Regions from separate parts of the Burkholderia sp. GW821-FHT14F03 genome, predicted to be linked through region 3. Evidence: predicted binding sites of a transcription regulator. Region 3 holds the regulator's gene; each other region holds the start of a gene.
The links. The regulator FliA, encoded in region 3, starts transcription of late flagellar genes. The targets are predictions, from matches to a motif close to CTAAAGTTTNNNNNNNNNNNGCCGNTA.

Region 1 (6,915 bases), on a different contig from region 3:
GCGCGGCCGCGGCGGGCGCGGGCGCCGCTGCGCCGCTGCTCGCGGCCTTCAGCTTTTCGAGCTTCGCGCAGATCGTCGCGGCCGCGGCCGCGTCGGGCTCGGCGCTCGCGCGGTAGTCGGCGAGCTGGTCCGACAGCACGTCCTTGGTTTCAAGGAACGCGTCGACCATGTCCTTGGTCAGCGTCAACTCGTGGTTGCGCGCGCGGTCGAGCAGCGATTCGAGGATGTGGGTGGTGTCCGTCAGCGCGGAAAAACCGAACGTCGCCGCGCCGCCCTTGATCGAGTGCGCCGCGCGGAAGATCGCAGCCAGATCCTCGGGATCGGGCGACTCGACGTCCAGATTGAGCAGCAGCTGCTCCATCTGCGCCAGCAGCTCGTCGGCTTCGTCGAAGAACGTCTGGTAGAACTGAGTAATATCGAGAGTCATGCCGGTTCACCGCCTTAAAACAACAAGTTCATGTCACGGATGGCTCGGCGCGAGCGCCGCGACGAGGTCGAGCAGCGTCTCCGGGTCGAGCGGCTTCTGGATCCAGCCGGTCGCTCCCGACTCGCGCGCGGCGGCCTTGAATGCATCGCCGTCTTCGGTCGTCAGCACCAGGATCGGGATCGAAGCGTAGTGTTCCTTCTCGCGCAGCGCGGCGATCACTTCCAGGCCGTTCTTCCTTGGCATGTGGTGATCGGTGACCACCAGGTCGAAAGCCGCGACCGACGCGATTTCGAGGCCGACTTCGCCGTCCGACGCGACCGTCACGTCGTAGCCGGCTTCGGTCAGCGTCGCCTGCAGCAGCGCGCGCATGGTGGCGGAATCGTCGATGGCGAGGATGGTTCGGATCATGGTGGTCTCGTAGGCGTCAGGGTTTCGGCGCGGCCGGCATCGGCGCGACCGGCATCGGCGCGACGGCCGGCGCGGGCGGCGCCACGACCGGGGCCGGCGCGAGCTGCTCGGCGAGCTGCTTCGAGCCGGCGGCGTCGGACGACAGCGTCGTCGTGGTCGCATCGTCGCGCATCAGCGCCAGTTCGGATTTGCGATTGAGCACGATGATGCTGATCCGGCGGTTTTCCGGATCGAGCGAATCGTCCTTGTTCAGGTTCTGCGTCGAGGCGAGGCCGAGCACGCGCAACACCTTCGCCTCGTCCATGCCGCCCGACACCAGCTCGCGGCGCGACGCGTTCGCGCGGTCCGCCGACAATTCCCAGTTGCTGTAGCCCTTCTCGCCGCCCGCGTAGGGCACGGCGTCGGTATGGCCCTGCACGATAATGCGGTTCGGCACGTCGTTGAGCGTCTTGCCGATCTCGCGCAGGATGTCGCGCATGTACGGCTCGACGTTGTCGCTCGACATCGCGAACATCGGCCGCTTCTGGCTGTCGACGATCTCGATGCGCAGGCCCATCAGCGTCGAGTCGATGCGGATCTGCTGCTTGAACTGGCGCAGCGTCGGGTTCGCCTCGATCGCCGCCATCAGCTTCACCTGCAGATCATGCAGGCGCACCTGCTCGCGGCGCTCGAGTGCGCCCTGCGCCTGCGCGAGCGCGTCGTCGTCGTTCTGCTTCGCGACCCGGTCGGCCAGGCTGGTCGAGCCGTCGGTGCGGCGCGTCACGCCGGCGTCGATGCTCGAGATGTCGCGGCCGCCGCCCTTGATGATGCTCGACTCGTCGGCGCTGCGGTCGCCGCTGCCCAGCAGCGCGGCCTTCAGCGGCGTGTTGAAGTATTCGGCGATCCCCTTCAGTTGCACCGGCGTGACCGAACTGAGCAGCCACATCAGCAGGAAGAAGGCCATCATCGCGGTCATGAAGTCCGCGTAGGCGAGTTTCCATGCACCGCCGTGGTGCCCCTTCTTCTGGGGCGCCACCCGCTTGACGATGATTGCGCGATCTTTTCCTTTGCTCATGCCCCGGGCTCCGCGCTCACTTCGCCTTCACGCGGCGCACATGCTCTTCGAGTTCCGCGAACGACGGACGCTCGGTCGAGTAGAGCACCTTGCGGCCGAATTCGACCGCGATGGCGGGCGCGTAGCCGTTCAGGCTCGCGAGGATCGTGACCTTGATGCACTGGAACATCTTGGTCGATTCGGCGACGCGCTGCTCGGCCAGGCTCGCGAGCGGGCCGAACAGGCCATACGCGAGCAGGATGCCGAGGAAGGTGCCGACCAGCGCCTGCGCGATCATCGCGCCGAGCACCGCGGGCGGCTTGTCGGCCGAGGCCATGGTGTGGACCACGCCCATCACCGCGGCGACGATCCCGAAGGCCGGCATCGCGTCGCCGACGCGCATCAGCGCGTGCGCGGGGCCTTCGCCCTCGGCGTGATGGGTTTCGATCTCCTCGTCCATCAGGCTCTCGATCTCGAACGCATTCATGTTGCCGCCCACCATCAGCCGCAGGTAGTCGGTCAGGAATTCGACGATGTGCTTGTCGGCGAGGATTTTCGGATATTGGGTGAAGATCGGGCTCTTCTCGGGATCGTCGATGTCCGCTTCGAGCGTCAGCGTGCCTTCCTTGCGCGCCTTCGCGAGCAGCACGTACAGGAGCGCCATCAGCTCCATGTAGACGTCCTTGTTGTACTTCGAGCCCTTGAACAGTGTGGGCAGCAGGCGCAGGGTCGCCTTGATGGTCTTGAAACCATTGCCGATGATGAACGCGCCCAGACCGGCGCCGCAGATCATCAAGATCTCGACGGGCTGCAGCAACGCGCCCAGATGTCCGCCGGCCAGCGCATAGCCACCGAACACGGACAACAGCGTCACGAGAGTTCCCACGAAAATCAGCACTGCCTGTCCCTCACGAGTAAGCGGCGGGGAGGCCGCCGTTAAGTGGTTTACGGCAGTCGGGACAAAAACTTTGGCGCCTGCGCGAGGCGCCGGGGCCGGTGTAAACCATCAATCCGCGGAGGATTGGACCCCTTCGCGGCAACCCGTCGGGCGGGGCGCGCCGCGCCAGAGCGCGCCCCCGCGAGGGCGCGCCCGTCAGACCGCCAGCGCGGCCAGTTCGGCCCTGGCCGCGGCCTTGCGGGTCTTGCCCGCGCGCGACGGCGGCTGGCACAGGCCGCAGACGAAGCCATGCTGCGGGTCGTGCGCATGCGCGACAAAATGCCCGCCGCAACGGGTGCACGGGGTCATCTGCAGCATCCCCGAGTCGAAGAAGCGCACCAGCGTCCACGCGCGCGTGAGGCTGAGCGCGGGTTCGTCCGCGGACAGGTTCACGTGCTCGAGGTACAGCCGGTAGCTCTTCACGATCGACTGGATCGGATCGCAGCCGCCGTGCGACTGCATGAACCGGTAGATGTTGTAGAACAGGGACGAATGGATGTTCGGCTGCCAGGTCATGAACCAGTCGGTCGAGAACGGCAGCATGCCCTTCGGCGGCGAGACGCCCTTCAGTTCCTTGTACAGCTTGATCAGGCGGTCACGCGACAGGCTGGTCTCGGCTTCGAGCAACTGCAGTCGCGCACCCAATTCGATCAATTCGATGGCCAGGGTGATTTCCCGGACCTCGACAACCACGCTTTTGGTCGCCATTGTTGTTCACCTGCTTGTTCTGTGAGTTCCCCGCGCAACCGCGCGCCGTCGCCGGCGCCCCCGCGCCGGTACCTCCGACGACGCGGGATCAGCGGATGCCTTCGACCGGTTGACCGGCCATCAGGATGGCGGAGTGGGCTTGCGTGACGGTGTCGCTGCGGCCTTTGTCGGCCAGCGACGAGAGGAGCGCGTGATCGTCGAAACGAAAACGGCAGAGCATCTGATTCGATGCGGCGAGCTTCACGGTCTGGGCCAGCGAGAGATTGGCAAGCACATTCGCCAGTTCTTCCGAGACCCCCATCCGAAACATGCCCATGGCTTTGTCCTCACGCAGCAGACGCTGCGCGAGCAACAGATAAGACAGGTTTACTTCTTTGATCTCAGTGAGCATTTCGCTGGTAGCGCTCATGATTCCCCCGTAGAAATCTTGGCCGTACGTACTTATGAAAACGTTTGCCTGGGCACCTCTCAGTGAGAGACGAACGGCACGTTTATAGTCTTACTGCCATTTTGGCCAATCGGTTTTCAAGCGGGTATCAGCAAAGAGAACGCATCCGGGCAGGATTTCTCTGTAAACCATGTAGGAATTTTTCTGACAGTCAGAGTTGACAGGTAGACGTGCGGCGATTTCTCGGAAAGCCCCGCCAGACAAGGCGGGAGGCGGGCTTTAAAAAAGCATTACGGGGAAATTATAGAGCGTTTTCATGCGCCCGCAACAATCCCTTTGGATGTCTCGCATTTTGGGTGGAGTCGCTCATTTTCACGGCCTACGGCGTATTTCATCCTGTAACAAGGCTTAAGTCTTTGAAAAATCACTCGATGCCGCGCGAGCGATCCAGATAATGAACGGCGAACCTCGGTATCCGGCCCCGTGCCGGCTTCCATTTTTTTCGCTTGTCACCGCGTGACGCCCGAGGGCGCCGCGCCTCGCGACCCCCTGGCAAGCGCCGCCTATCCGCACCGGAGACCGCCCATGCGCATCGCTCAAATCGCCCCGCTCTACGAAGCCGTTCCGCCGAAGCTCTACGGCGGCACCGAGCGGGTCGTGTCCTACCTGACCGAGGCGCTCGTCGAGCTCGGCCATGACGTGACGCTGTTCGCGAGCGGCGATTCCGTCACCTCAGCGCGCCTCGAGGCCGCCTGGCCGCGCGCGCTGCGCCTCGACGCTTCGATCCGCGATCCGATCGCACCCCATATGCGGCTGCTCGAACGCGTGGCGCGTTCGGCGCACGACTTCGACATCCTGCATTTCCATCTCGACTATCTGCCGTTCCCGTTGATGTCGCGTCTCGACACGCCCTATGTCACGACGCTGCACGGCCGCCTCGACCTGCCGGAACTGCAGCCGATGTTCAACGTGTTCCCGCACGCGCCCGTCGTGTCGATCTCCGACAACCAGCGCAAGCCGCTGCCGCAGGCCGCATGGGCCGGCACCGTCTATCACGGGCTACCGGACGGGCTCCTGACGCCCTGCTCGGAGCAGGCCCCCGGCTATCTCGCGTTCCTGGGCCGTATCTGCCCGGAAAAGCGCGTCGATACGGCGATCCGGATTGCCGCCCGCAGCGGCATGCCGCTCAAGATCGCCGCGAAGATCGACAAGGTCGACGAGGAATACTTCCGCACCGAGATCGAGCCGCTGCTCGCCGACGCGGATGTCGAATTCATCGGCGAGATCAACGAGGCGCAGAAGCCCGCGTTCCTGTCGGGCGCCAAGGCGCTGCTGTTCCCGATCGACTGGCCGGAGCCGTTCGGCCTCGTGATGATCGAGGCGATGGCGTGCGGCACGCCGGTGGTCGCGTTCAATCGCGGCTCCGTGCCCGAAGTGATCGAGGACGGCGTGACGGGTTTCATCGTCGAGGACATGCACGGTGCGATCGGAGCGTTGCATCGGATCGATACACTGTCGCGCACCGAGATTCGTGCGCGCTTCGAACAGCGTTTCAGCGCCAAGGCGATGGCTCAACACTATCTGGACGTATACGAAACACTCTGTGATACGACGAAACAATCGCAGTGGCGACAGAGTGCCGCCGGCTAGTCGCCATTCCCGGCAACAATACAGAATTACAGTTCGAAAAATGATAAAAGCCGCATCCAGGATGCGGCTTTTATCTGGCTGAGCGCTGCACGCTTATTCAATCAAAAAGCGCTCGCGGTTTTTGCCGACGATCCAATTGGGCGGCTTGCCTCGGCCACTCCAGGTACTGCCGGATTTGGGATCCCGATATTTCGGGGGCAGCGGCCCCTTCTTCGGCGGGCGGCCGCGCCGGGCCCGTTCGGCGAAGCCGAGGTCCTGGGCAGTCAACCCATACTCCGCAATCTTCGCCTGCAACTCGGCGATCACGGTTTCGACTTCCTGCCGGCGCACTTCTTCGGCCTGGGATTGCAAATCGGCGATCTGCGCCTTGATTTTTGCGTATTGAGACATTTCGACTCCCTGTTTCGTGATCCGCTCGGCGATTCCAGCCTAGACACAAAGGATCTATTGCGCAATCAGCATTGCACCCGTGCCAGCTTAATAATTTGTCTGATAAATTTTTAAGCGCGCCCGCGCATATATTCACAATGCGTCGATATTCTAATAAAAATAACCATCAAACACTCCTAATTTAACAATCGTTGACCCTTCGGAATCCGTGTAATTTCCTATAATCCAGACCAATTCCGGGGGCGCGGACCGAGGTCGGTGCGCGCTCCATGTGTTGTCTGTCCTTTATCAGGAATCCAATCCAATGAAATTATCCCAACGTCTCACCGCAGAATTGTTCGGTACTTTCTGGCTCGTACTGGGTGGCTGCGGCAGCGCCGTACTGGCCGCCGCCTTCCCCGGTCTCGGGATCGGTTTCGTCGGCGTGGCGCTCGCGTTCGGCCTGACGGTGTTGACGATGGCATTCGCGATCGGCCATATCTCCGGGTGCCACCTGAACCCGGCGGTCAGCGTCGGGCTCACCGTCGCGGGCCGCTTCCCGGCGCGCGACCTCGTGCCGTACATCGTCGCGCAGGTGATCGGCGCGACGCTGGGCGCGTTCGTGCTTTACCTGATCGCGACCGGCAAGCCCGGTTTCGACGTGGTCGGCAGCGGCTTCGCGACGAATGGCTATGACGCGCGTTCGCCCGGCCATTACTCGCTCGCGGCGGCGTTCATCTGCGAAGTGGTGCTGACGGGCTTCTTCCTGTTCGTGATCCTCGGCGCAACCGACAAGCGCGCACCGGCCGGCTTCGCGCCGATCGCGATCGGGCTGTGCCTGACGCTGATCCACCTGATCTCGATCCCCGTGACGAACACGTCGGTGAACCCGGCGCGCTCGACCGGCCCGGCGCTGTTCGTCGGCGCCGAGGCGCTCGGCCAGCTGTGGTTGTTCTGGGTTGCACCGATCATCGGCGCGGCGATCGCCGGCGTGG
Region 2 (8,085 bases), on a different contig from region 3:
GCGCCGGACGTGACGCTCGACGAGGATCTCGCGCGCCGCGACCTGACGATCAACGCGATGGCGCGCGAGCTGAGCCCGGACGGTCAGCTGATCGGGCCGGTCATCGATCCGTACGGCGGGCAGGCGGATCTGCGCGCGCGGCTGTTCCGCCACGTGGGGCCCGCGTTCGTCGAGGACCCGGTGCGGATCCTGCGGGTGGCCCGCTTCGCCGCGCGCTTCGCCGCGTTCACGGTCGCGCCCGACACGCTCGCGCTGATGCGCGCGATGGTCGCGGCGGGCGAGGTCGACGCGCTCGTGCCGGAACGGGTCTGGCAGGAGGTCGCGCGCGGCCTGATGGAGGCGCGGCCGTCGCGGATGTTCGCGGTGCTGCGCGAATGCGGCGCGCTCGCGCGCATTCTGCCCGAGGTCGATGCGCTGTTCGGCGTGCCCCAGCGCGCCGACTACCATCCGGAAGTCGATACGGGCGTGCACGTGATGATGGTGATCGACCATGCGGCCAAGCACGGCTATTCGCTGCCGGTGCGCTTTGCGGCGCTGACCCACGATCTCGGCAAGGCGACCACGCCCGCCGACGTGCTGCCGCGCCATCTCGGCCACGAAGGGCGCAGCGTCGACCTGCTGCAACCGCTGTGCGAGCGTCTGCGGGTGCCGAACGAGTGCCGCGATCTGGCGGTGCTCGTCGCGCGCGAGCACGGTAATCTGCATCGCGTGATGGAGATGGGCGCGGCGGCGCTGGTGCGGCTGCTCGAGCGCGCCGACGCGTTGCGCAAGCCCGCGCGTTTCGCCGAGGCGCTGCAGGCGAGCGAATCCGATGCGCGCGGCCGGCTCGGCTTCGAGACGCGGCCGTATCCGCAGGCCGAGCGGCTGCGCCTCGCGCTCGTCGCGGCGCGCGCGGTGGATGCGGGCGCGGTCGCGCGCGAGCACGCGGGCGAGGCGGCGCGGATCAAGGAGGCCGTGCACGCCGCGCGGGTGCGCGCGGTGGCGCAGGCGTTGGGGATGGAGGCGGCGTAGCGCGCGTCGGACCGGGGCCGGCGTGTTCGAGCGGTGGCGCGTCGGTGTCCGAGGCGCGCGGGCCGGGCGCATGAGGTGTGCTGCCCGACGGGGCGGCGCGCCGGCCGCCGCCGCCCCGGGACGACGGCGACGACCGTCCCGGCCGCCACCCTCGTCCCGCGCCGCTTCAATCCATCAGCGTGTCGCGCACGACCGGCGCGATCCGCTCCGCGAGCCACGCATGCGTGCGCGTGCCCGGGTGCAGCGTGTCCCAGAACACGAAGCGCGCCGGATCGCGACAGTCGCCGCGCGGTGTCTGCGAGGCCATGTAGGTCAGCGACGACGGCTTCGGAATGTCGAGGCAGGCGTGCCGCGCATCGTCGAAGTCGTACCGCGTCGGGTTGCTCAGCAGATCGTCGAACAGCGCGTACGCATCGAACACCTCGAGCTTCAGCGTCGCGCCATAGCGTGTCCGCAGCGCGGCGGCCGTCTCGGCCAGCCGCCGGTTGTAGTCCAGCACCTGCGCGGCGACGCGCGTGGCGTCGTCGCGGGTCGCGAACACCGGCGCGCGCGAGACGTCGGGCAGCGTCAGCAGCAGGATGCGCCGCGCCCCCGCCGCCGTCAGCCGTTCGAGGCTCGTGCGCACTGCGTCGGCGGCCTGCTCGGGCGTGCGTCCGTAGTTCACGAAATCGTTGCCGCCCGCGAACACCGCGAACAGCGTGTTCTCGACCCGGTAGCCCGGCGCGCGCGTCATGTACTCGCGCCACGAATCCACCTGCTGCACCAGCCCCGGCACGACCAGGTAGCGATCGGTCGCCGCGCCGCCGATCGCCCAGTTGTACATCGGCAGCCCGAGCGCGCGCGCCAGATACTCGACCCACACCGGCCCGTTGCTGAAGCGGCCCGCGTGCCAGGTCGAGCCGTTCGGCAGCGTCCACTGGCTCGCGTTGAACATGTTCTGCGTATCGGACAGGCTGTCGCCGAACACGATCAGCTTGTTCGCGCGCGGCGGCTGCTGCGCGGCGTCGAGCGTCCAGATCGTATGGTTGAACGACAGCGCGTTGTTGGCCGCGACCGCCTGGGTCAGCGGCTGACGGATCCCGCGCGCATCGAGCGTGCGGCGGCATACGTCGGCGAGCGTCTCCTGCGCGACGGCACTGAAGAACATGTTCTTCCATTGGGTGATGCCGTCGGCCCACCAGTAGCCGGGCACCCGGTACCAGTCGCCGCTGCCCGGGTCGCGCGCCCACTCGTAGGTGGCCTTCGGCGCGAGCGCGCTGTCGCTGATCCGATACCAGCAGCGCAGGTAGGTGTAGGTGTCCTTGCCCTGGCCGGCCGCGCGCAGCGCGTCGGAGGCCGGGGCGGGCGGCGCCGCGAGCGGGCCGGACGGCGACAGCGTCATGTCGCCCGTCGGCATCGGCGGTTCGGCGGGGGGCGCGGCGGCGGCGTGCGCCGCGAGCGGCAGGGCGACGGCGAGCGCCGTCAGTGCGAACCGGCGGCGGATCGCGTGGATGCGACAGTCATGGGTCATGGTTGCCCTCGAATCGTTGTTATTGGCGCCGTGCGGCCGCACGGCTATGGCTGTATCGGAGGACGCGGGAAACGCCGGGCTCGGGCCCGGTCTGATCGAATCGGGGGAAGCCCGGGTTCGGGCTTCAGGGGAAATTCAGGGCGTGGCGGCGCTGACCCGGCCGTCGGGGCCGTAGAAGCCGGCCCGCTCGGGGACCGCGCGCAGCACCGCGAGCGTGCGTTCGTTGTAATCCATCCGGATGCGCACCAGCATCCCGTTGTTCGCATTGGCGCGTTGCGCGCGCTCGGCCGATTGCTGGAGCAATTGCCAGCTGCCCGCGAGCCGGGCGTCCTGCCCGGACGCCTGATCCATGCCCGCCTTGCCGCCCGGGAAGCCGAGCGCGCCGAGCTGGCTGTCGCGCCGGCGTTCGAGGCTTGCCAGCTGCTCGATCAGCGCGTTCTTGCGCTCGATGATTCCGGGCAGCGCCTCGAGCGGCGACGGGGTCGTCAGCGCTTTTTCCTCATAGGCGAGCAGCGAGGCGAATGCCTCGACCGTCGCATGCTCGTCGTTGACCGTGGCCAGCAGTTCTTCTCTCATCGCGTCTCGCTCAAAACGCCGGCGGGCGGACCGTCCGCTCGCCTGTTCCTTCCCGTCGCGGGCCTCGGGGCCCGTTCAGTTGCCCGTCTGCGGCTTGTTCTGCAGCAGCTCGCGGGCCGTCTGCAAGACGCCGTCGGCAATCTTGCCGGCGTCGATCGACAGCGTGCCGCTGCGCAGCGCATCGCGGATCGACTCGACTTGCGCGGTATCGATATCGGCGCTGCCGGAGGCCGCCAGCGCGCGCAGGTTCGAGGACAGGCCGGACAAATTCACGTTCGTGTCGCCGGGCGCCGCGCCTGCGGCGCCTTGCGCGCCGCCCGCGGCGGCTGCCGGACTGGACGGGGTGCGGGCCGCGCCGGCGGTGGCGTTCGACAGCGGGCGGGCGCTCGAAGAGGAGGTGGAATCGACTTTCACGATGGATTTCCTGAACGGTTTGAGCAAGATAACGGCAGGGCCGGCTCAAACTTTAGCACCCGTTCCTCGGTAAACGCCTGATTAAACGAAACTTTGCAATCCTAGAGCGGGATTTCCACGGTCCCGGCATCCTTGACGATCGCGGTGACGATCTGTCCGGCCGCCATCCGCACCCGCACCTGCTGGCCGGGCGCTGCGTTGTTGAGCACGCTGCCCTCCGACGAGATCGTGAAACCCTGGCCCGCCGCGACCACCCGCACCGTCTGTCCGATCGATACCGACGCCGCGCTCCTCAGCATGTCCTGACGCAGCGGCAGGCCCGCGCCGATGCGCGACAGCGCGGTGGCGCCGACCGCCTGCGACGGGGCGGTGATGATCGCGAGCGGCAGCGCCGTCAGGTCGCCGTCGCGGGCCACCAGGTCGGCGGCGCTCAGCGCCTCGCCGGGCGCGATCTGCCGCGCGGCGACGTAATAGGTGGCCTGCACGCTCAGCTTCGCCTGCAGATAGATCGTCCAGGGGTGTTCGCCCGCGCAGCGCACGCCGACCGTCGTGCGCCCCCACAGGCGCGCGCCCGTCGGCATGAACGGTTCGAGCGTCGTGCAGGCGGCCAGGCCGCGCGGAAACGCCGGCGCCACGGTGACGGTGGTCTTGCCGGGCAGGCCGGCCGACTGCTGCTGCAGGAACGCGAGCGCGGCGCGGCGGATCGATTCGCCGTCCTGCTGCCCGTCGGGGACGGCGGCCGAGGCGGCCGGCGCGGCTGCCGCGATCGGGCGGGCGGGACGCGCGGCGGCCTGGAGCGGCAGCGGCCGGGCGGCCGGCTGCGTGCGCAGCGCGGCCGGGGTTGGGGCCGGTGCGCCGCTCGCGCCTTGCGCGCCGGCGAAGCCGGACCGGGCGGGGGCGACGGACGCGGCCGGCATAGGCGCGGCCGGCATAGGTGTGGCCGGCATAGGCGCGGCCTGGAAAGGCGCGGCCTGGAAAGGCGCGGCCGGCGCAGACGCGGTTGCCATGGGCGCGCCGGGCATCGGCCGCGCGGCGCGCGGCGTCGGCTCGGCCGGCGCGACGCGGATCCAGCCGGGCTGCACCGGGTCGTCCTGCTGCGGGTCGGTCTGCGGGGCCTGCGTAATCTGGCGCCGGTTCAGCGCGGCGGCCTCGAGTGCGGCGCTCACGTCGGCCGGGCGCGACGGCGCATGCGCATTGGCGTTGGCGAGCGCGGCCTCGGCCGATTCGCCGCGGCCCGGGATCACGATCATCCCGTCGTTCGGGCCCGCCGCAGCCTGCTGAGCGAGGGCGGGGGCGGCGTGGCCCGCGCAGGCCAGCACGAGGGCAAGGGCGGCGCGCGCATGCCGCCAGCGCGTGCGCGCCGCGCCGCCTGCGTCAATCGTCATCGCCGCCTCCTGTAAGCCGTTGGTACGAATTGCATTCTAGGGAGCGGGGCGCGCGCGCAAACGACGAACAGAGGGGGGCTTTCCCGGTTATTCGCCCGATTGCCTCTTGCCTCGGCCGCCTACTATCCGTGTCATGGAAAAAAGCCTCTTTGGCCGCCGCGCGGCGAAAGAGCACTGCCCTGCTTGAGACGGAGAGCCCCGATGCTGGACCAACTCGATGCTGCTTTTGCCTTCGGCCGCGAGGCGCTCGACGTGCGCGCCTACCGCCAGGAGCTGCTGTCGTCGAACATCGCGAACGCCGACACCCCCGGGTACCAGGCCCGCGACGTCGACTTCGCGTCGACGCTGTCGCGCGCGCTGCGCAAGGATGCGGGCGGCGCCACGGCCGGCAACGCCGCGCAGCTGCAGCTCGCGCAGCCGGCCGGGGTGACGGCCGGGATGGCGATGGCGGCGACCGCGGCGGGCCACATGGCCGGCAACGCGAAGCTGATCCCGACGGGCGGCCCGAGCGACGACTACGGGCGCGCGCAGTATCGGAACCCGCGCCAGCCCTCGCTCGACGGCAACACCGTCGACCCCGACATGGAGCGCGTGCAGTTCGCGGACAACGCGCTGCACTACCAGACCGGCCTGACCGTGATGACGCAGCAGATCAAGTCGATGCTCGCGGCGATCTCGTCGGGCAGCTGAGCGATGCCGTCGCACCGCCCGGAACCTTTCAGTCAGCACGCCACGCGTTAAGGAGCACGCATGCCTTCGTTGATGAATATCTTCGACGTCGCCGGATCGGCGATGTCGGCCCAGTCCCAGCGTCTGAACGTGACCGCGTCGAACCTCGCCAACGCGGACAGCGTGACGGGCCCCGACGGCAAGCCCTACAAGGCGAAGCAGGTGGTGTTCGCGGCCGATCCCGTCGGCGGCGCGCGCACCCGCTCGGGACAGGGCGTGGGCGGCGTGAAGGTGACGCAGGTGATCGACGATCCGTCGCCGATGAAGCGCACCTACGATCCGTCGAATCCCGCCGCCGGCGAGGACGGCTATGTCGAGATGCCGAACGTCGACCCGGTGCAGGAGATGGTCAACATGATCTCGGCGTCGCGCTCGTACCAGGCCAACGTCGAGACGCTCAACACGGCGAAGCAGCTGATGCTGAAGACGCTGACGATCGGTTCCTGAACCGCAAAATTCTTGTGAAGGTGCATCGGACATGACTTCCTCTTCCACCACGATCGGCGGCAACGGCACGACGATCGGCGCGATCCCGCTCGATACGATGAGCTCGAACGGCGGCGGCTCGAAGTCGAGCCTCAGCACGAGCACCAGCACGGGCGTGAGCACGAGCGGCAGCCTGTCGACCACCTCGGCGGCCGACCTGCAGACCACCTTCCTGAAGCTGCTCGTCACGCAGCTGCAGAACCAGGATCCGACCAGCCCGGTCGACAGCTCGCAGATGACCTCGCAGCTCGCGCAGATCAACACCGTGAGCGGCATCGCGCAGCTGAATTCGTCGCTGACGTCGCTGTCGACGCAGCTGACGGCAGGCCAGCAGACCCAGGCCGCGCTGCTGATCGGCTCGAATGTGCTCGCGCCGGGCAACACCGTGCCGGTCAAGGGCGGCGCCGCTTCGCCGTTCGGCGTGCAGCTCCCGACCGCCGTGTCGAACCTGACCATCACCGTGACGAACTCGGCGGGCACGGTGGTCAACACGATCAACGCGAAGCAGCAGGCGGCCGGCACCGTGCCGTTCAACTGGACGCCCACCGACGCCGCCGGCAATCCGCTGCCCGACGGCACCTACACGATCAGCGCGAGCTACACCGATGCGAGCGGCAAGCAGTACACGCCGACCACGCTGTCGGCCTCGCAGGTGCTGAGCGTGGTCAAGCAGGCGGACGGCACCCCGGGGCTCGTGCTGTCCAACGGCACGACCGTCGGCCTGACCCAGGTGGCGTCGATCTTCCCGAGCACGAAGACCGCGTCGACCAGCACGCCGTCCACGTCTTCATCCAACTGATCCAGCATTCACGGCACGGAGCACGAAATGGGCTATCAACAAGGTCTGAGCGGCTTGGCAGGCGCGTCGAGCGACCTCGACGTGATCGGCAACAACATCGCGAACGCGAACACGGTCGGCTTCAAGGCCAGCCAGGCGCAGTTCGCCGACATGTACGCGAATTCGATCGCGTCGGCGGTCAACAACCAGATCGGCATCGGCACGACGATGGCGTCGGTGCAGCAGCAGTTCACGCAGGGCAACATCACGTCGAGCAACTCGACGCTGAACGTCGCGATCAACGGCAACGGCTTCTTCCAGATGTCGAACAACGGCGTGATCACGTATTCGCGCGACGGCACGTTCTCGCGCGACAAGAACGGCAACATCGTCAATTCGCAGAACATGAACGTGATGGGCTACGCAGCCGGTGCGAACGGCGTGATCAACACGGCCGCGACCGTGCCGCTGCAGGCGCCGACCACCAACATCGCGCCCAAGGCGACCGCCAACATCAACGCGCAGTTCAACCTGAACTCGCAGGATGCGGTGCCGACCAACACGCCGTTCAATCCGACCGATCTCACGACGTTCAACTACAACACCTCGGTTCAGGTGTACGACACGCTCGGCGGCACGCAGACGGTCAACATGTACTTCGTGAAGAGCGCGGCGCCGGCCGGCACCTGGCAGGCCTACGCGGGCGTGTCGGGCCAGACGCCGACCAACCTCGGCACGATCAGCTTCAACACGTCGGGCCAGATCACCGGCACGACCACGGGCACGCCGCCCGCGCCGACCGCGAACGTCGGCCAGTTCAACTTCACGATCCCGAACACGACGGGCGGCGCGAACCCGCAGAACCTGACGCTGAACCTGACGGGCACGACCCAGTACGGCGGCCAGGACGGCGTCAACAACCTCGCGCAGGACGGTTTCGCGAGCGGCACGCTGACGACCTTCACGATCGGCGCGGACGGCAAGCTGACCGGCAACTACTCGAACGGCCAGACCGCGACGCTCGGCCAGATCGTGCTCGCGAACTTCAACAACCCGAACGGGCTCGTGAGCATCGGCGGCAACCAGTACATCGAGACGGCGGCATCGGGCGTGCCGCAGATCTCGGCGCCGGGCAGCACCAACCACGGCACGCTGCAGGGCAGCTCGCTCGAGAACTCGAATGTCGACCTGACGAG
Region 3 (8,085 bases):
TTGGGATGCAGGCCGCGCGCCGCCGCCCCGACGGCGGAATCCGCCCGCGCCCCCCGGACGGCGGACCATCCGGGGGGCGCGGGCGGGACGCGAACCTTAATAGCGGTAGTGGTTCGGCTTGAACGGGCCTTCCTTCGCGACGCCGATGTACGAAGCCTGGTCGTCCGACAGCACGGTCAGGTTCGCGCCGATGCGCGCGAGGTGCAGGCGCGCGACCTTCTCGTCGAGGTGCTTCGGCAGCACGTACACCTTGTTCTCGTACTGCTCGCCGCGCGTGAACAGCTCGATCTGCGCGAGCGTCTGGTTGGCGAACGAGTTCGACATCACGAACGACGGGTGGCCGGTCGCGCAGCCGAGGTTCACGAGGCGGCCTTCGGCCAGCAGGATCACGCGCTTGCCGTCCGGGAAGATGATGTGGTCGACCTGCGGCTTGATGTTTTCCCACTCGTACTGGCGCGTCGACGCGATGTCGATTTCCGAGTCGAAGTGACCGATGTTGCAGACGATCGCGTTGTGACGCATCGCCTTCATGTGGTCGTGGCCGATCACGTGGTAGTTGCCGGTCGCCGTCACGAAGATGTCGGCCTTGTCCGCCGCGTATTCCATCGTCACGACGCGGTAGCCTTCCATCGCCGCCTGCAGCGCGCAGATCGGATCGATTTCAGTGACCCACACGGTCGCGCCCAGGCCGCGCAGCGACTGCGCGCAGCCCTTGCCCACGTCGCCGTAGCCCGCGACCACCGCGACCTTGCCCGCGATCATCACGTCGGTCGCGCGCTTGATGCCGTCGACCAGCGATTCGCGGCAGCCGTACAGGTTGTCGAACTTCGACTTCGTGACCGAATCGTTGACGTTGAACGCCGGGAACGGCAGGCGGCCGTCCTTTTCCATCTGGTACAGACGGTGCACGCCGGTGGTGGTTTCTTCCGTCACGCCCTTGATGTGCGCGAGGCGCGTCGAGTACCAGCTGCCGTCGACCTCGAGGTGCGCGGCGATCGACTTGTACAGCGCGACTTCTTCCTCGTTGGTCGGCTTGGCGATCACCGAGCGGTCCTTCTCGGCCTTCGCGCCCAGGATCAGCAGCAGCGTGGCGTCGCCGCCGTCGTCGAGGATCATGTTGGCGAATTCGCCGTTCGGCCATTCGAAGATGCGGTGCGCGTATTCCCAGTACTCGTCGAGCGACTCGCCCTTGAACGCGAACACCGGCGTGCCGGCTTCGACGATCGCGGCGGCCGCGTGATCCTGGGTCGAGAAGATGTTGCACGAGGCCCAGCGCACGTCGGCGCCGAGCGCCTTCAGCGTCTCGATCAGCACGCCCGTCTGGATCGTCATGTGGAGCGAACCGGCGATGCGCGCGCCCTTGAGCGGCTGCTGCGCCTTGTATTCGTCGCGGATCTGCACGAGGCCGGGCATTTCCGTCTCGGCGATGTTCAGCTCCTTGCGGCCCCAGGCGGCAAGGCTCATGTCGGCGACGAGGTAGTCTTTCGAGGAATTGGAATCGATGACAGCGGCGTTCATCACGCCCTCCTTTCTAAGTAAGTTCTAGAAAATTGTGACGTGAGCGCCGTTCAGGTCGCGGCCGTGCGCATCGCGCGGCCGCTCATTGAAGGTTTCCGAGCCTGGCGGGACCGAGCCCGTCGCAACGCTCCTCGGAAACGAGGGAGGATTGTAGCAAATCGGAATGAAGTTTTCCGCCCGATCGCACGCCGACCATACGCGGCCCGACCATGCGCGGCCCGACCGATCGCGGTCCGACCGCTCAGTGCTCGGCGCCGACCCAGGCCTGTTCGCGCAGCCGCGCGCGCAGCCGGGCAACCGCCTGGCTGTGCAACTGGCACACGCGCGACTCGCTGACCTCGAGCACCGCGCCGATCTCGCGCAGGTTCAGGCCCCGTTCGTAGTACAGCGACATCAGCAGCTTCTCGCGCTCCGGCAGGCGCTCGATCGCCTCCACGAGCGCGTTGCGCAGGTGGTCGTCGAGCAGCGCCGACAGCGGGTCGGCATGGTCGACCCGGTAGCGGTCGAGGAACGGCTCGTCGTCGGCCGAACGGTCGAAATCCTCGTAGTAAATCAGCTGGCTGCCATGCAGGTCCTGCAGCATCGACTGGAATTCGTCGAGCGGCATCTGCATGTGCTCCGCGATCTCGGTCTCGCTCGCCGGCCGGCCGAGCTGCTGCTCGACCTGGTGCACCGCATGCTCGACTTCGCGCGAGGTCTTGCGCAGGCTGCGCGGCAGCCAGTCGTTGCTGCGCAGCTCGTCGAGCATCGCGCCGCGGATCCGCTGCGTCGCGTAGGTCTCGAACTGCGCCCCCTGGTCTTCCTTGTAGCGGCCCGCCGCATCGAGCAGGCCGATCATGCCGGCCTGGATCAGATCATCGAGATCCACGCTCGCCGGCATCTTCGCGACCAGTTGCAGACCCAGCCGCCGCACGAGCGGCGCGTACTGCGTCAACACTTCGTCCTGGGATATCTTTCCTTGAGCGTTGTACATCATGCCCTCTCTTGCCTGTGACATTCATGCGGCCTGCGCCGCACCCCGCTCAAACGCCGGATTGCCCGCCCGGACCCGACCCGCGCCCGGCCCCGGACGCAATGGCCAATACAGCAGATCGGACGCGATCTGCCGGTAATCGCGCGCGGCCGCCGCGGTCGGGAACGCGTCCACCACCGTGCGCTCCAGCTCGCGCGCATGCTCGACGAGCGGATCGACCCCCACGCAGCCCGCCTCCGACAGCGACACCGCCAGATAACGCCCGGCGACGCCCGCGAGGTTGTCGTACGCGGCCTTCGCGTCCGCGCGGCTTTGCACGTGATTCATCAGCACGCGGAACTGCGCGACCGCGTGCGCGTAATGAAGCCGCTTCATGCACGCGTACGCCTCGGTGATCGACTGCGCGGCCACCCGCATCACCACCAGCACGTCGTGCGCGTCGCGCGCGAGCGGCGAGAACGCGCCGTGCGCGTCGAGCTGCGCATCGACCAGCACGATGTCCGCCGCGTTGTCGAGCCACTCCGCGGGATCGTGCTCGGCGTAGCCGGCGCGGGCGAGCCGCGCGGCGCCGAGCACCGAGAAGCCCAGCTCGTGGCGCACCGGCTCGCCTTCGCGCAGCCACGCGCCGCACAGCGTCGCCGCCACCGAATGAACGTCGGCGCGCTCGTCGACCACGAGCACGTCCTTGCCGAGCGCCGCGAGCGCGGCCGCCAGATTCACCACCGTCGAGGTGCAGCCGACCCCCGCCGGGCCGCCCGTCACCGCGACGACGCGCGACGAGCGGCCGGCGAGCAGACGCCGCAAGCCTTCAGCCTGATCGGTCATGCGTTTATCCAAATCGCACCTCATGGAGCTCGGCGCTCGAGCGGGCGGTCAGCGCGGCCAGCAGCGACGGCATGTCTTCGTCTTGCGGCACGAAGGGCGAGCCGTCGCGCGGTACGCAGAACGCGCTCTTCAGCAGGAATTTACGGGTGGCGACGTACAGGTTCTCCGGCACCTTCTGGCCGGTCGATGCGTAGTGGACCGGCAGCTTGTAGCGGATCACCGTGTCCAGCACGCCGCCGAGATGGGTGGCTTCGTCCAGCTTGGTCAGGATGCAGCCCGCGAGGTCGGGCTGGCCCGCCGCGCTGCGGTAGGCCTGCACGACTTCGTTGAGGGTGTCGCCGTGGCTCGTCGCGTTCAGCAGCAGCAGGCGCTGCACCGGCGTGTCCGCGCCGTGCAGCATCGCGATCTGGTCGGATACCGTGCGATCGCGCTGGCTCATGCCGATCGTGTCGATCAGCACGATGTGCTTGTTGCGCAGTTCGGTCAGCGCGAGCTGCAGGTCGCCGCCGTCCTTCACCGCATGCACCGGCACGCCGAGGATCTTGCCGAAGATGCGCAGTTGCTCGTGGCCGCCGATCCGGTAGCTGTCGGTCGTCAGCAGCGCGACCTTGCTCGCGCCGAAGCGCATCACGCAGCGCGCCGCCAGCTTCGCGGTGGTGGTGGTCTTGCCGACGCCCGTCGGTCCCATCAGCGCGAACACGCCGCCGCGCTCCATCAGCGCATCCTCGCTTTCCAGCACCGGCAGGTTCGCGGCCAGCACCGAGCGCGCCCATTCGGACGCCGCGTCGAAGCTGTCCGACTCGTCGCCGTCCGGCAGGTTGTCGACGATCATGCGCACCAGCTGCGCGGAAAAACCCGCCGCGAACAGATGCTTGGTCAGCGCGCCGTGCACCGGGTTGCGGCGCTGGCGATCGTTCCACATCAGGCCCGCGAACTGCTCTTCCATCATGCCGCGCAGCGAGCTCAGCTCGTGCATCACGGTGTCGTTGACGATGCGCTCGATACGCGCCTTCACGGCGTCGGCCACCGCCGCGGCCGCCGCATCGGACAGGCGCTCGGCGTTCTGGCGCGGCGCGTCGTCGGCGCGCCGCGCGGGCGTCGCCTCGGCCGCCGCACGGCGCGCGACGTTCTGCACCAGGTCACGCGCCCACTCGGGCGGATTGGCCGGCGCGCCGGCGTCGGCGTCGGCGGCGGCGGCAGCGGCAGCGGCAGCCGGCGCGGACGCCGCGGCGGAGGCGCGCGGCCGCGCGACCAGTTCGTCGCGCTGCCGGGTCAGGCGCTTCGCGTGCTCGACGAGCCACGGCGCGGGCTCCGACGGCGCGGCGGGCGCGGCAGCGGCCGGCGCGGCCTCGACGCTCGCGCCGAACACCGACGAAAACACATCCGGCAGGCCGCCGTTCGCATACGGATTGGCGCCCGTCCGCGGCAAGCCGGCGGCGCCGGGTGGCTCGGCCGGCGCGGCGAAGCCCGGCAGGGAGGCGGCCGGCGCGGCAAGGGCCGACCCGGCCGCGGCCCGCGCGGCAGCGGCCCGCACGGCAGCGGCCGGCGGCGCAATCGCGGCAAGCTCGGCGTCCGCGAGCGCGACGATCTCGACCGTGCCGTCGTCGAGCGTCCGGTTCGACAGCACGACGGCATCGGGGCCCAGCGCCTCGCGCACGAGTCGCAGCGCGTCGCGGCTCGTAGGGCCGGTGAATTTGCGGATGTTCAAGCGTTACTCCCGATGACGTTGACGACTTTGATCGTGCGGGTATCCGGCACTTCGGCGTAGGACAGCACTTTCAGTTGCGGCAGGCTGCGGCGCAGGAAGCGCGCGAGCATCGCGCGCAGCGCGTGCTGCACGAGCAGCACGGGCGGCAGCCCCATGTTTTGCTGGCGCAGCATCGCTTCCTGCGTGCCGACCAGCAGCGTGTGCGCGAGCCCCGGTTCGAGGCCCGGGTTCGCGCCCGTGGCGAGCGCCTGCGACAGCACCCGCTCCAGATTCGAATCGAGTCCCATCACCTGCATTTCGCCGGCGCCCGGGAACCATTGCTGGGTGATCGCGCGGCCGAGCGCGAGGCGCACCGCGGCGGTCAGGTCGTACGCGTCGGTCAGGCGGCCCGCCTGCTCCGACACCGCCTCGATGATGGTGCGCATGTCGCGGATCGGCACGCCTTCGTCGAGCAGGTTCTGCAGCACCTTCTGCAGCGTCGTGATCGAGATCGTCTTCGGCACGAGGTCCTCGACGAGCGAGGGCGCATCCTTGCCGGTGCGCTCGATCAGCGCCTGCACTTCCTGGCGGCCGAGCAGCTCCGCCGCGTGCTGCACGACCAGATGGTTGAGGTGGGTCGCGACCACGGTGCTCGCGTCGACCACCGTATAGCCGTAGACCTGGGCCTGTTCGCGCAGCGTGGTGTCGATCCACACGGCGGGCAGCCCGAACGCGGGATCCTGGGTCGGCGCGCCCGGCAGCGCGGCCGTCACCTGGCCCGGATTGATCGCGAGCCACTGGCCCGGATAAGCCTCGCCGAACCCGACCTCGACGCCCTTCAGCGCGATCCGATAGCCGTTCGGCCGCAGTTCGAGGTTGTCGCGGATATGGATCACGGGCGGCAGGAAGCCGATTTCCTGCGCGAACTTCTTGCGGATGCTCTTGATCCGCTTGAGCAGCTCGCCGTCGCTGTTCTTGTCGACGAGCGGGATCAGCCGGTAGCCGACTTCGAGGCCGAGCGTGTCGATCAGCGTCACGTCCTCCCAGGTCGCCTCGTGGCTGTCCGCCGGCAGCGCGGCGGGCGGGGCGATATCGGTGACGATGCCGGCCGCCTTCTTCGCCTCTTCGCGCTTGGTCATGGTGCGCGACAGCCAGATCGACCCGCTGCCGAGCAGCAGGAACGCGAAGTGCGGCATGTTCGGAATCAGGCCGATCATCACGATGATGACGCCGGTGATCATCAGCACGCGCGGGTTCGTGAACAGCTGGCCGGTGATCTGCGTGCCGATGTCCTCGTCGGTCGCGACGCGCGACACGATCACGCCCGCCGCCGTGGAGATCACGAGCGACGGGATCTGCGCGACGAGGCCGTCGCCGATCGTGAGCAGCGTGTAGTTGGTGCCGGCCGCCGCGAACGTCATGTCGTGCTGGACCATCCCGACGATCAGCCCGCCGATCACGTTGATCGCCATGATGATCAGGCCCGCGATCGCGTCGCCGCGCACGAACTTCGACGCGCCGTCCATCGAGCCGTAGAACTCGGCTTCCTGCGCGACCGCCGTACGGCGCTTGCGCGCCTGTTCCTCATTGATGAGGCCGGCGTTCAGGTCGGCGTCGATCGCCATCTGCTTGCCGGGCATCGCATCGAGCGTGAAGCGCGCCGACACTTCGGCGATCCGCCCCGCGCCCTTCGTGATCACCATGAAGTTGATGATCATCAGGATCACGAACACCACGATCCCGACCGCGAAGTTGCCGCCGACCAGGAAGTGACCGAACGCCTCGATCACCTGCCCGGCCGCGTCCGGGCCGGTGTGGCCTTCGAGCAGCACGACGCGGGTCGAGGCGACGTTCAGCGACAGGCGCAGCAGCGTCGAGAACAGCAGCACGCTCGGGAACGCCGCGAAATCGAGCGGCTTCATCGTGTACATGCTGACGAGCAGCACCATCACGGACAGCGCGATGTTGAACGTGAACAGCAGATCCAGCAGCAGCGGCGGCAGCGGCAGGATCATCATGCCGAGGATCATGCAGATCAGGATCGGGCCGGCGAGCGCGCGCAGGTTCGCGCTGTCGAACATCTGCGCGCGTTTTCCGAGGAGTCCGGCGGGCATGTTCATGCGGCGCTCCCGTCACGGCCGGCCGCGCCCAGCGCGTCCGCGGCTTCCTCGCGCGCCTCGTCGTCGGCGACCGTCGCGCCCTTGTCCAGCTCGGCGGGCACCGGCAGGTCGACCGGCGTTTCCGGCCAGTCCCCGCCTTCCGCGCGGAACCGGCGCAGCTGGTACACCCATGCGAGCACTTCCGCGACGGCCGAGTACAGCGGCCCCGGAATCTCGCGTTCGAGATCGACGTTGTGATACAGCGCACGCGCGAGCGGCGGCGCTTCGAGCAACGGCACGCGGTGCTCGACCGCCAGCTCGCGGATCCGCGCCGCGACGAGGTTCACGCCCTTCGCGACGACCTTCGGCGCGCGCATCTCGCCGTCGGTGTACTTGAGCGCGACCGCGAAATGGGTCGGGTTGGTGACGACCACGTCGGCGGTCGGCACGTTGGTCATCATGCGGCGCCGCGCGAGCGCGCGCTGCTGCGCGCGAATCCGGCCCTTCACGTGCGGATCGCCTTCGTTCTCGCGATGCTCGCGCTTCACTTCTTCCTTGGTCATGCGCAACTTCTTGTTGTACTGCCAGAGTTGGTACGGCACGTCGATCCCTGCGACCACCAGCATGCCCGCCACCGTGTAGCCGCAGCACACCGCGATCAGGTGCAGCGCGTCGATCAGCGCGGCGTCGAGCGGCTGGATCGCGAGACCGAGCAGTTCTTCCTTGCTGCGCCAGATCGCCACGCCGCCGATTCCGCCGACGACGATCGTCTTCGCGAGCGACATGCCGAGCTGGATCGGGCCCTGGATCGAGAACATCCGGCCGAGCCCGGAGATCGGGTTCAGCCGGTCGAATTTCAGTTGGAGGCTCTTCGACGACACCAGCCAGCCGCCGAGCGCCATCGGCGCGAGCAGCGCCGCGAGGCCCGTCAGCGCCAGCACGGGCGCGATCGCGTAGAGCCCTTCGAGGCTCGCGACCCCGGC
Region 4 (8,085 bases), on a different contig from region 3:
ATTTCATCCGGATTTTAGGACCAGTCCTATTCGCTTGCGCGGCCGATCCCGATACATTCAAGTGACTGCACGGATCCGCACAGAGACGTGCAGGTCTTGAGGTATCTCTGCGTTGGCCGTTCGAACTGCCCTCTGTTCGAACGGCTTTTTTTGGTTCATCGCGGCAACGGCCGGAACACCGGCGAACCCCGGCGGCGTATCGCGTGCCCCGCACGCGGCCCGTGCCGGGCGGGCCGCGGCTCCTGTCGACAGCGTGGGCACGCGCGCGCAGAGCGAACGACACCCGAAGCGCGCCGCGCGCGATCAGGGATTGATGTACTGGAACAGCGACAGGTTCTGCATCTGCACGAAGGTCTTCTGCGTCGCCGTCAGCGCGTTCTGCACCTGCAGGAACTGGCTGATCGCCGCCGGCATGTTGGTGCTCGTCAGGTCGGCCAGCGAATTCGAGGTCTGCAGCGAATTGTTCGTCGTCACCGTCTGCATCGCCTGCACTTCCTGCGCGCGCCCGCTCACCGAAGCCTGCACGGTCAGCACGTTCGTCATCGTGTTGGTGAGCTTCGTCGCGCCCGTCGTCATGATGTTCTGCAACGCGGTCGCCGCGACGGTGCTGCTGCCCACCGGCTGCTGCAGCGCGGCGATCATCGTGTCGAGCGCGCCGAAGATGTCGGTGCCCGACTGCGGCGCCGGCGTCACCGTGAACGTGTCGCCCGCCGCCGGCGTGCCCGAGATCGCCACCTTCTCGCCGTTGCCCAGCGCGATCGCCGCGCCGCTCGTGTACGGCTGCGGGGTCGGCGGCGTGACGGCCGACGGCGTCACCGTGTAGGTCGGCGCGGCCGCGGTCCCGCCGAACGTGATCGTGAACTGTTGCGTGTTGCTCGTCGCCGTCGGGTCGGTGATCGTCACCGCGCCGATCGCGCCCGTGCCCGTGTTCGACGCGCCCGCGGCCGGCACCGGCGAGCTGCCGAGCATCGGCACGGACTGGAACACGCTCGCGCCGTCGTCGCTCTGCGCGACCGTGCTGTTCGCCGTGATCTGCACGACCCGCTGGCCGCCGTCGCCGCTGTACGACACCCCGCCGCCCGCCTTGTTCGTGAACGGCGGCGTGTTCGCCTGGAAGCCCGAGAACACGTAGTTGCCCGAGCCGTCCGTCGAATTCGCGAGATTCAGCAGCTGGTCGCGCGCGCCCTGCATCTGCGCGGCCAGCGCCGAGCGGTCGCTGTCGGACAGCGTGCCCTTGCCCGCGCTCATCACCGTCTGGTAGATGTTGTTCAGCACCGAGTTGACGCTGGTCAGCGTCTGGTACTCCATCTGCAGCGAGGTCAGCGCCGACGACTGGTTCGCGCTGTACTGCGTGAGCGTCGCCGAGGTCATCGACAGCTGCACCGCCTGCGCCGCGTTGAGCGGATTGTCGGCGGGCGTCGTCAGCGAGACGCCGCTCGCAATCTGCTGGTACAGCTGCGACAGCTGGGCCTGCTGGTTGTTCATCGTGCTGACGTTCTGGCTGTAGAACTGGGAAGTGGAGATGCGCATGGTCGTCTACCTTGATCAGTTGAACAGGCCCAGCACGGTCTGGAACAGCGTCGACGCCGTCTGGATCACCTTTGCGTTCGCCTGGTAAAGCTGTTGGTACTGCATCAGATTGGCGGCTTCCTCGTTCGTGTTCACGCTCGACACCGCCTGCATCGCGCTCGTGATCTGCCCGACCAGCCCCGTCTGCGCGGAACTCGACGCCTGCAGCTGGCTCGCGGCATTGCCGATCGTGTTCACGTAGCTCGAATACGCGCCCGTGAGCGTCAGGGTGCCGTTGTTCAGCGTCTTCGCGCTGACGAGCGCGGCCAGCGCCTGCGCGTTGCGCGGGTCGCTCGCGCCGTTGGTGTTCTTGCCGATGGTGAACGTATCGCCGTTCGCCGGCGCGCCCGCCATCGTCACCGTGACGGCGTTCAGGCCGCCCGTGCCGGTGATCGTCATCGCGTTGCCCTGCAGCGCGCTGTACGGCACCGACTGCACCTGCCCCGGCCCCGTGCCGATGTTGAACGACTGCGGCGGCGCGGTGTTGACCGTCACCACCGAACCGTTCGGGAAGCCCGACACCGACGGCGGCGTCGTGGTCCCGTTGTAGCTGAGCGTCACCCCGCCCGCCGGAATCTGGTAGCCGGCGCTCACCGAGCCCTGCGTGATCGTGCCGGTGCCGGTGTTGGTCGACACTTTCTGCGCGAGCACCGGCGACGCCGCCGCGATCGCGGAGTAGTTGGTCGTCGCGACGCCGAAGCCGTTGAGCGCGCCGCGCGTCGGCTGCACCGTGAACGAATCGCCCGCGTTCATCGTGCCGTTCACGTTGAGCTGCAGGTTGCCGATCGTGATCGGCATCGTGGAGCCCACCGGCTGCGCGCCGATGACGTTGCCGGTCGCGCGGTCGGTCAGCGTGTAGTTGCCGTTGTTGATCGCCAGCGTGTAGTCGCTCGTGGTCGGCTGCGAACCGTTCATGATCGATACGCTCAGCGTCGCGCTGCTCGTGTTCGCCTGGTTCGCATACACCACCGGCGCGCCGACCTTGAACAGGGCGCCGCCCGCATTGCCCGACAGGTCGAGACCCAGGCTGTTCTGCGCGTTGACTTGCGAGGCGAAGCTGGTCGCGATCGCGCCGAGCTGCGCTTCGGCCGGATCGAGCGTCTGGTTGCGGAACGACAGGAGGCCGCCGAGCGTGCCGCCCGTCAGCGACGATTCCGGCAGGTAGGTGGTCTGCCCCGGCGGGTTCGCACCCGCGACGCCTTGCGACGCGATCGTCAGCTCGGTCGGATCGGACGGCGACGTGACGGCCGCGAGCTGGTAGCTCTGCCCCGCGACGACGAGCGGCTGTCCGTTCGACATGAACACGCTGTAGCCGTCGCTGTTCTGCACCATCTGCACGCCGGTCAGCTGCGACAGGTTCGACAGCGCGAGGTCGCGCTTGTCCATCAACTGGTTCGGCGGCTGGCCCTGCGCGCTCGCCGCCGAGATCTGCTGATTCAGCTGCGCGATCTGCGAGGTGTAGCTGTTGATCTGCGTGACGGTGTTGCTGAGCTGGGTGTTGACGCTCTGGCGCAGCGCGTCGTACTGCTGGCCGGCGGCCGTGATCTGGTTGGCCAGCACCTGCGCGTTGCTGAGCGCGGTCTGGCGCGTGGCCGGATCGGACGGGTTGTTCGCGACGCTCTGCATCCCCGTGAAGTAGCTCGTGATCGCGGTGGAGATCCCGGTCGTCGGGTTGCCGATGTAGTTGTTCAGCTGCGAGACGAGGTTGTAGTACGTCGTCAGGGCCCCGCCCTGGGTCTGCGCGCTGTTCAGCTGGTTCGCCAGGTACTGGTTGTACTGGCGCTGCACCGTCGTGGTCGTCACGCCGGCGGGCAGGTAGCCGCTGCTCGTGTACTGGCCGCTCGTCTCGGCGTAGACCGGGCGTTCGACCGAATAGCCGGGCGTCGCCGAGTTGGCGATGTTCTGGCCCGTCGTCGTAATACCCCACATCGCGGCATTCAGTCCGCTGGTGGCGATATACATGAGATTGTTGGACATGCGCGATCCTGCTGGTGAGCCGGCCGCGCCGCGGCCGCCGGGTTGCGTGACTCCCGATATAACGGCGGCGGACGGAAAAAGTTGAGCGAAAAAACGCACGAAAACGCCAGCCGGCGAGGCCGTGCGCGAACGCCGCCCGCGCGACGCGCCGGCCCTTGCCCGGCGGGCGCTTCCGGCCGGACGCCCTCGACGCCGCCCAGGCCCGGCGCGGGGCCGCGGGCGTCTCGTCCGGAATCCCGCCGGGAAGGCTGGATGGGGCTTGTTTCCGAGCCCGGCGGATGCTTCCATATCGGCGGCGCCCCCGGCCCGCCGCCGCGCCGCGTCGATGCGTCCCGCCCCCCGCGCGGCAGCCGTTCCGTCACCGGCCCACCCGCGCCGGGCCTCATTCGCAAGGAGTCAACCGTGCCCGGCTCGTTCAACAATTTCGACGGCATCGTCCGCCATCTGATCACGGCCATCGCGCCGGACAGCCTGCTCGACATCGGCTGCGGCGCCGGCAAGTACGGGCGGATGGCCCGCGACGCGGCGCCGTCGTGCCGTCGCGTGGGCATCGAGGCCGCCCCGTCGTACGTGACGGCATTCGATCTGGGCGCGCTGTACGACGAGATCCGCGTCGGCGAGGCCTGGCCGGCCCTGCTCGCGAAGCCGGACGATTGCCATGATCTGTGCATCATCGGCGACTGCATCGAGCACATGCCCAAGTCGGTCGGTCTCGATCTGCTGAACTTCCTGACCTACCGCACCCGTTACCTGATCGTGCTCGCGCCCGAGTTCTACGTGCAGGGCAGCGTGAACGGCATCGCGTCGGAAGCGCATGTTTCCGTCTGGAGCGAACGCGATTTCACCTGGCACGACCGCTGGGCGTGGGATCACTGCTTCATGATTTCGTGCTTCGTGCTGCGCGGCTACCAGCCGTCGCCGCTCGACTTCGACACCCTGATCGACGGCCTGAACACGGCCCGGATCCCGATCGTCGCCCCCGACGACGGGCGCGACTTGCGGCCCGCCCGGTTCAACAAGCAGGTGACGCCGCGCGTGGACTGCATCGGCGGCGCGCGGCACGCCTTCCGTCCGCAGTAAGGACCGCGGCCGCCCCGGGCGGGGCGGCGCGCGCGCAGGATCAGGCGCGCGCGAGCTGGCGGCGCTTCATTTCAAGCTGCGTGATCAGGCGCTGGAGCGTGTTTTCCGCGCTGCCCGGCAGCGACATGAAGCGGAAGCCCAGTTGGTAGCGGCGCGTGCCGTTCGGCGCGTCGGTCGCGCGGTGCGACACGAGCTGAAGGTCGAGCGACAGCTTGCCGTGGCCGTTCAGGTTCAACTCGACGTCGGGCAGCGTCACGCCGACCTCGAGGGCGGCCACCCGCTCGTCCGCGGTGCGCAGGCCGAGACCGCCGAGCGACAGGTTGTGCACCTCGAACAGGAAGCTCTCGCCGTCGGGCAGGCTGCCCCGGCACACGTAGGGATCGAGCACGGGCGCGTCGACCCGGAAATACTCGCGGCGCTGCACGCAGTACAGCACCTCGGGGAACGCGGCCTCGAAGGCCGGCAGGTTCTCGTAGCGGGTTTCGCGCGGCGCCGCGGTCGCGAATTCGACCCGCACGCCTTCGGGCGAGGCGAGGAACATGCAGCGCGGCGCGGCGAGGATCCCCGCGTTCTGTTCGGCCAGCGCGCCCCAATCGAACACGAAGGTTCGGGCGCCGACATCGACATCGAGGAGTCGGGTAACGAGCTGACCGCCCTGGTACTGGACGGTCAGGAAATCCCCGCGATTGACGAGGTTGCGCAATTGCACGCCGATTTCCAGCGGATTGCGGCGGCCGTAGTCATGACCGGAATGCGCAGCATCCTGATCATGATCCGTCGACTGTTCGGTATTCATGGCTTGCCGATGTTCGTCTTCTTGTTTGCGCCCAGCGTGCCCCGGGGCGCCGATTGACCGGGACAAAACAGGCCCGGCCGCTGGTCTCTCACATTTAGCGGCAACAGCAAGCCAAAGTTTAGATCGAAAACGGCTTTTATTTTTTAAGCAAACGTTAAAACCGCGCGGAGCCCAAGCCCGGCGCGGCCCAAATGCCACGAACGACCGTTCGATTTCGTTCAGCCGAGCTGCTGCATGATCGAAATCAGCTTCTTCGCGTAGTGCGGATCGGTCGCGTAGCCGGCGCGCTGCATGCCGTGCGCGAAGCCTTCCGCGGTGCCGCCCGCGTTCAACACGCCCGCGTAGCGCGGGTTGTTCTTGAGCAGCGACGCGTAGTCGGTCATCGCGTGCTCGTAGGAGTCGTAGGCGCGGAACTGCGCGACCACCTTGCGCGGCGCGCCGTTCACGTACTCGGTCGTGACCGCCGACACCGTGCGGCCGGTCCAGCCCTTGGTCGCCTTGATGCCGAACACGTTGTGGCTCGTCGAGCCGTCCGAGCCGCGGATCTCGCGCTTGCCCCAGCCCGATTCGAGCGCCGCCTGGCCCACGATGAAGCGCGCCGGAATCCCGGTCGCCGCGCTCGCGGCCTGGGCGGGCGCGGCCATCTTGTCGACGAACGCATCGGCGTCCGGCGAGCTGCCGTTGCCCTTCACCGCCGGCGTGAGCGCGCTGTTCGACGAGAAGCCGCGCTTGCCGGCGAGCCCGCCGTTGTTCGCGGCGGCGTCCGAGTACGCCTTCGCCATCGCGTTCATCGCGACGAGGCCGCCCTCGCCGCCCTGGCCTTCCGCGTCGCCGCCCGACGGATCGATGTTGCGCATCAGCTGCTTCATCAGCGCGTCGGCGATGCCGATGCCTTTCGACGACATCTGCTGCGACAGCTGCTGGTCGAGCATCGACGTGTACATCTTCGAGGTGCTCGAATCGAACAGCCCGCCCGACGGCGTGGCGTCGCGCATGCTCTTCAGCATCATCTGCGTGAACATCGCGTCGAACTGGCCCGCGACCATCTTCGCGCTCTGGCGCGGCGAGGCAGTCGCCTGCGCGCGCAGGCCGTCGAAACCCTGTACATCGAGCGCGAAACGCTGCGACAGATCCGCGCCCTTCGGAAGATTCGCCATGATCAGATAATCTCCAGATCGGCCCTGAGCGCCCCGGCGGCCTTCATGGCCTGCAGGATCGACATCAGGTCGGCCGGCGTCGCGCCCAGCGAGTTCAACGCCTTCACGACATCGGCCAGGTTGGCGCCCGCCGTCACCATCTTCAGCGCGCCGTTGTCCTGCTTCAGCTGGATCTGCGACTGTTGCGCGACGACCGTCTGGCCGTTCGAGAACGGCCCCGGCTGCGACACCACCGGCTGGGTGTTGACCACCACCGACAGGTTGCCGTGCGCGACCGCGCAGCTTTGCAGCGTCACCATCTGGTTCATCACGATCGAGCCCGTGCGCGCGTTCAGGATCACCTTCGCCGCGGCCCGCTCCGGCTTCACGTCGAGGTTCTGCAGGCGCGCCATGAAGGCGACCTGCTGCGTCGAATCGGCCGGTGCGGTGAGCTGGATCGTGCGGCCGTCGAGCGCCATCGCGGTGCCCGGGCCGAAATTCGAGTTGACCGCCGCGACGATGCGCTCGGCGGTGCCGTAGTCCATGTCGTTCAGCTGCAGCTGCAGCATGCCGTTCATCTGCGCGATCGCGTTCGGCACCGAGCGCTCGACGATCGCGCCGCCGACGATCCGGCCGGCCGCGAGCTGGTTGACCTGCACGCGGCTGCCGTTCGCGCTCGCGCCCGCGCCGCCGACCGCCATGTTGCCCTGCGACAGCGCATAGACCTGGCCGTCCGCGCCCTTGAGCGGCGTCAGCAGCAGCGTGCCGCCGCGCAGGCTCTTGGCGTTGCCGAGCGACGACACCGTCACGTCGATCGCCTCGCCCGGCCGCGCGAACGGCGGCAGCGTGGCGGTCACCATCACGGCCGCGACGTTCTTCAGCTGCATGTTGGTCAGCGCCGACGCCCCGCCGTTCGCCGACCCGTTGTTGATCGAGATGCCGAGGTTCGCGAGCATGTTCGCGAGCGTCTGCGTCGTGAACGGCGTCTGCATCGTCTGGTCGCCGGTGCCGTCGAGGCCGACCACGAGGCCGTAGCCGATCAGCGGGTTGTCGCGCACGCCCTGGATCTGCGCGAGATCCTTCAGGCGTTCCGCGTGCGCGACGGCCGGCAGCCCGAGCGCCGCGCACGCGAGCGCCGCGGCCGCGACGCTCGCGCGCCAGGCGGCGGGCGAGCGCGGGAAACGGAGACGAGACAGGATCGACATGAGCATCACCACGGCGCGACGTTGAGGAAGAAGCGCTGCAGCCAACCCATGTTCTCGGCTTCGTTGATGTAGCCCTTCGCCGAGTATTCGATCTTCGCGTCCGCGACCTGCGTGGAGTACACCGAGTTCGCGCCCGAGATCGTGTTCGGATTGACGACGCCCGAGAAGCGCACGAATTCGTTGCCCTGGTTGATCAGCATCTGCTTCTCGCCGCTCACGACCAGGTTGCCGTTCGGCAGCACGTTGGTGACCGTCACCGTGATCGTGCCGTTGAAGGTGTTCGCCGCGCTCGCGCCGCCCGTCGCGGTGAACTTGTTCGCGC

Region 1: motA (flagellar motor stator protein MotA) is a predicted target of FliA. The motif match lies at 2,814-2,840, and genes of this name have one in related genera.
Region 2: flgM (flagellar biosynthesis anti-sigma factor FlgM) is a predicted target of FliA. The motif match lies at 3,541-3,567, and genes of this name have one in related genera.
Region 4: flgK (flagellar hook-associated protein FlgK) is a predicted target of FliA. The motif match lies at 3,606-3,632, and genes of this name have one in related genera.

The regions. Positions count from the first base shown of each region.
Region 1 covers NZ_JBXAPG010000004.1:240,149-247,063, reverse strand. The annotation lists partial or broken gene AC1RQF_RS04905 (Hpt domain-containing protein) at 1-427, opposite strand, end outside; gene AC1RQF_RS04900 (response regulator) at 461-835, opposite strand; gene motB (flagellar motor protein MotB) at 852-1,889, opposite strand; gene motA (flagellar motor stator protein MotA) at 1,906-2,766, opposite strand; gene flhC (flagellar transcriptional regulator FlhC) at 2,962-3,513, opposite strand; gene flhD (flagellar transcriptional regulator FlhD) at 3,602-3,922, opposite strand; gene AC1RQF_RS04875 (glycosyltransferase family 4 protein) at 4,487-5,551, shown strand; gene AC1RQF_RS04870 (H-NS histone family protein) at 5,645-5,941, opposite strand; gene aqpZ (aquaporin Z) at 6,246-6,915, shown strand, end outside.
Region 2 covers NZ_JBXAPG010000013.1:90,238-98,322, forward strand. The annotation lists gene AC1RQF_RS11135 (multifunctional CCA addition/repair protein) at 1-1,011, shown strand, start outside; gene AC1RQF_RS11140 (SGNH/GDSL hydrolase family protein) at 1,178-2,521, opposite strand; gene AC1RQF_RS11145 (flagella synthesis protein FlgN) at 2,657-3,097, opposite strand; gene flgM (flagellar biosynthesis anti-sigma factor FlgM) at 3,173-3,511, opposite strand; gene flgA (flagellar basal body P-ring formation chaperone FlgA) at 3,613-4,896, opposite strand; gene flgB (flagellar basal body rod protein FlgB) at 5,098-5,586, shown strand; gene flgC (flagellar basal body rod protein FlgC) at 5,647-6,072, shown strand; gene AC1RQF_RS11170 (flagellar hook assembly protein FlgD) at 6,104-6,910, shown strand; gene flgE (flagellar hook protein FlgE) at 6,938-8,085, shown strand, end outside.
Region 3 covers NZ_JBXAPG010000082.1:2,854-10,938, forward strand. The annotation lists gene ahcY (adenosylhomocysteinase) at 97-1,518, opposite strand; S-adenosyl-L-homocysteine riboswitch at 1,553-1,657, opposite strand; gene AC1RQF_RS32085 (RNA polymerase sigma factor FliA) at 1,760-2,494, opposite strand; gene AC1RQF_RS32090 (MinD/ParA family ATP-binding protein) at 2,516-3,328, opposite strand; gene flhF (flagellar biosynthesis GTPase FlhF) at 3,321-5,024, opposite strand; gene flhA (flagellar biosynthesis protein FlhA) at 5,021-7,123, opposite strand; gene flhB (flagellar biosynthesis protein FlhB) at 7,120-8,085, opposite strand, start outside.
Region 4 covers NZ_JBXAPG010000013.1:100,438-108,522, reverse strand. The annotation lists gene flgL (flagellar hook-associated protein FlgL) at 304-1,530, opposite strand; gene flgK (flagellar hook-associated protein FlgK) at 1,546-3,546, opposite strand; gene AC1RQF_RS11210 (class I SAM-dependent methyltransferase) at 3,949-4,626, shown strand; gene AC1RQF_RS11205 (flagellar brake protein) at 4,667-5,422, opposite strand; gene flgJ (flagellar assembly peptidoglycan hydrolase FlgJ) at 5,641-6,579, opposite strand; gene AC1RQF_RS11195 (flagellar basal body P-ring protein FlgI) at 6,582-7,763, opposite strand; gene flgH (flagellar basal body L-ring protein FlgH) at 7,769-8,085, opposite strand, start outside.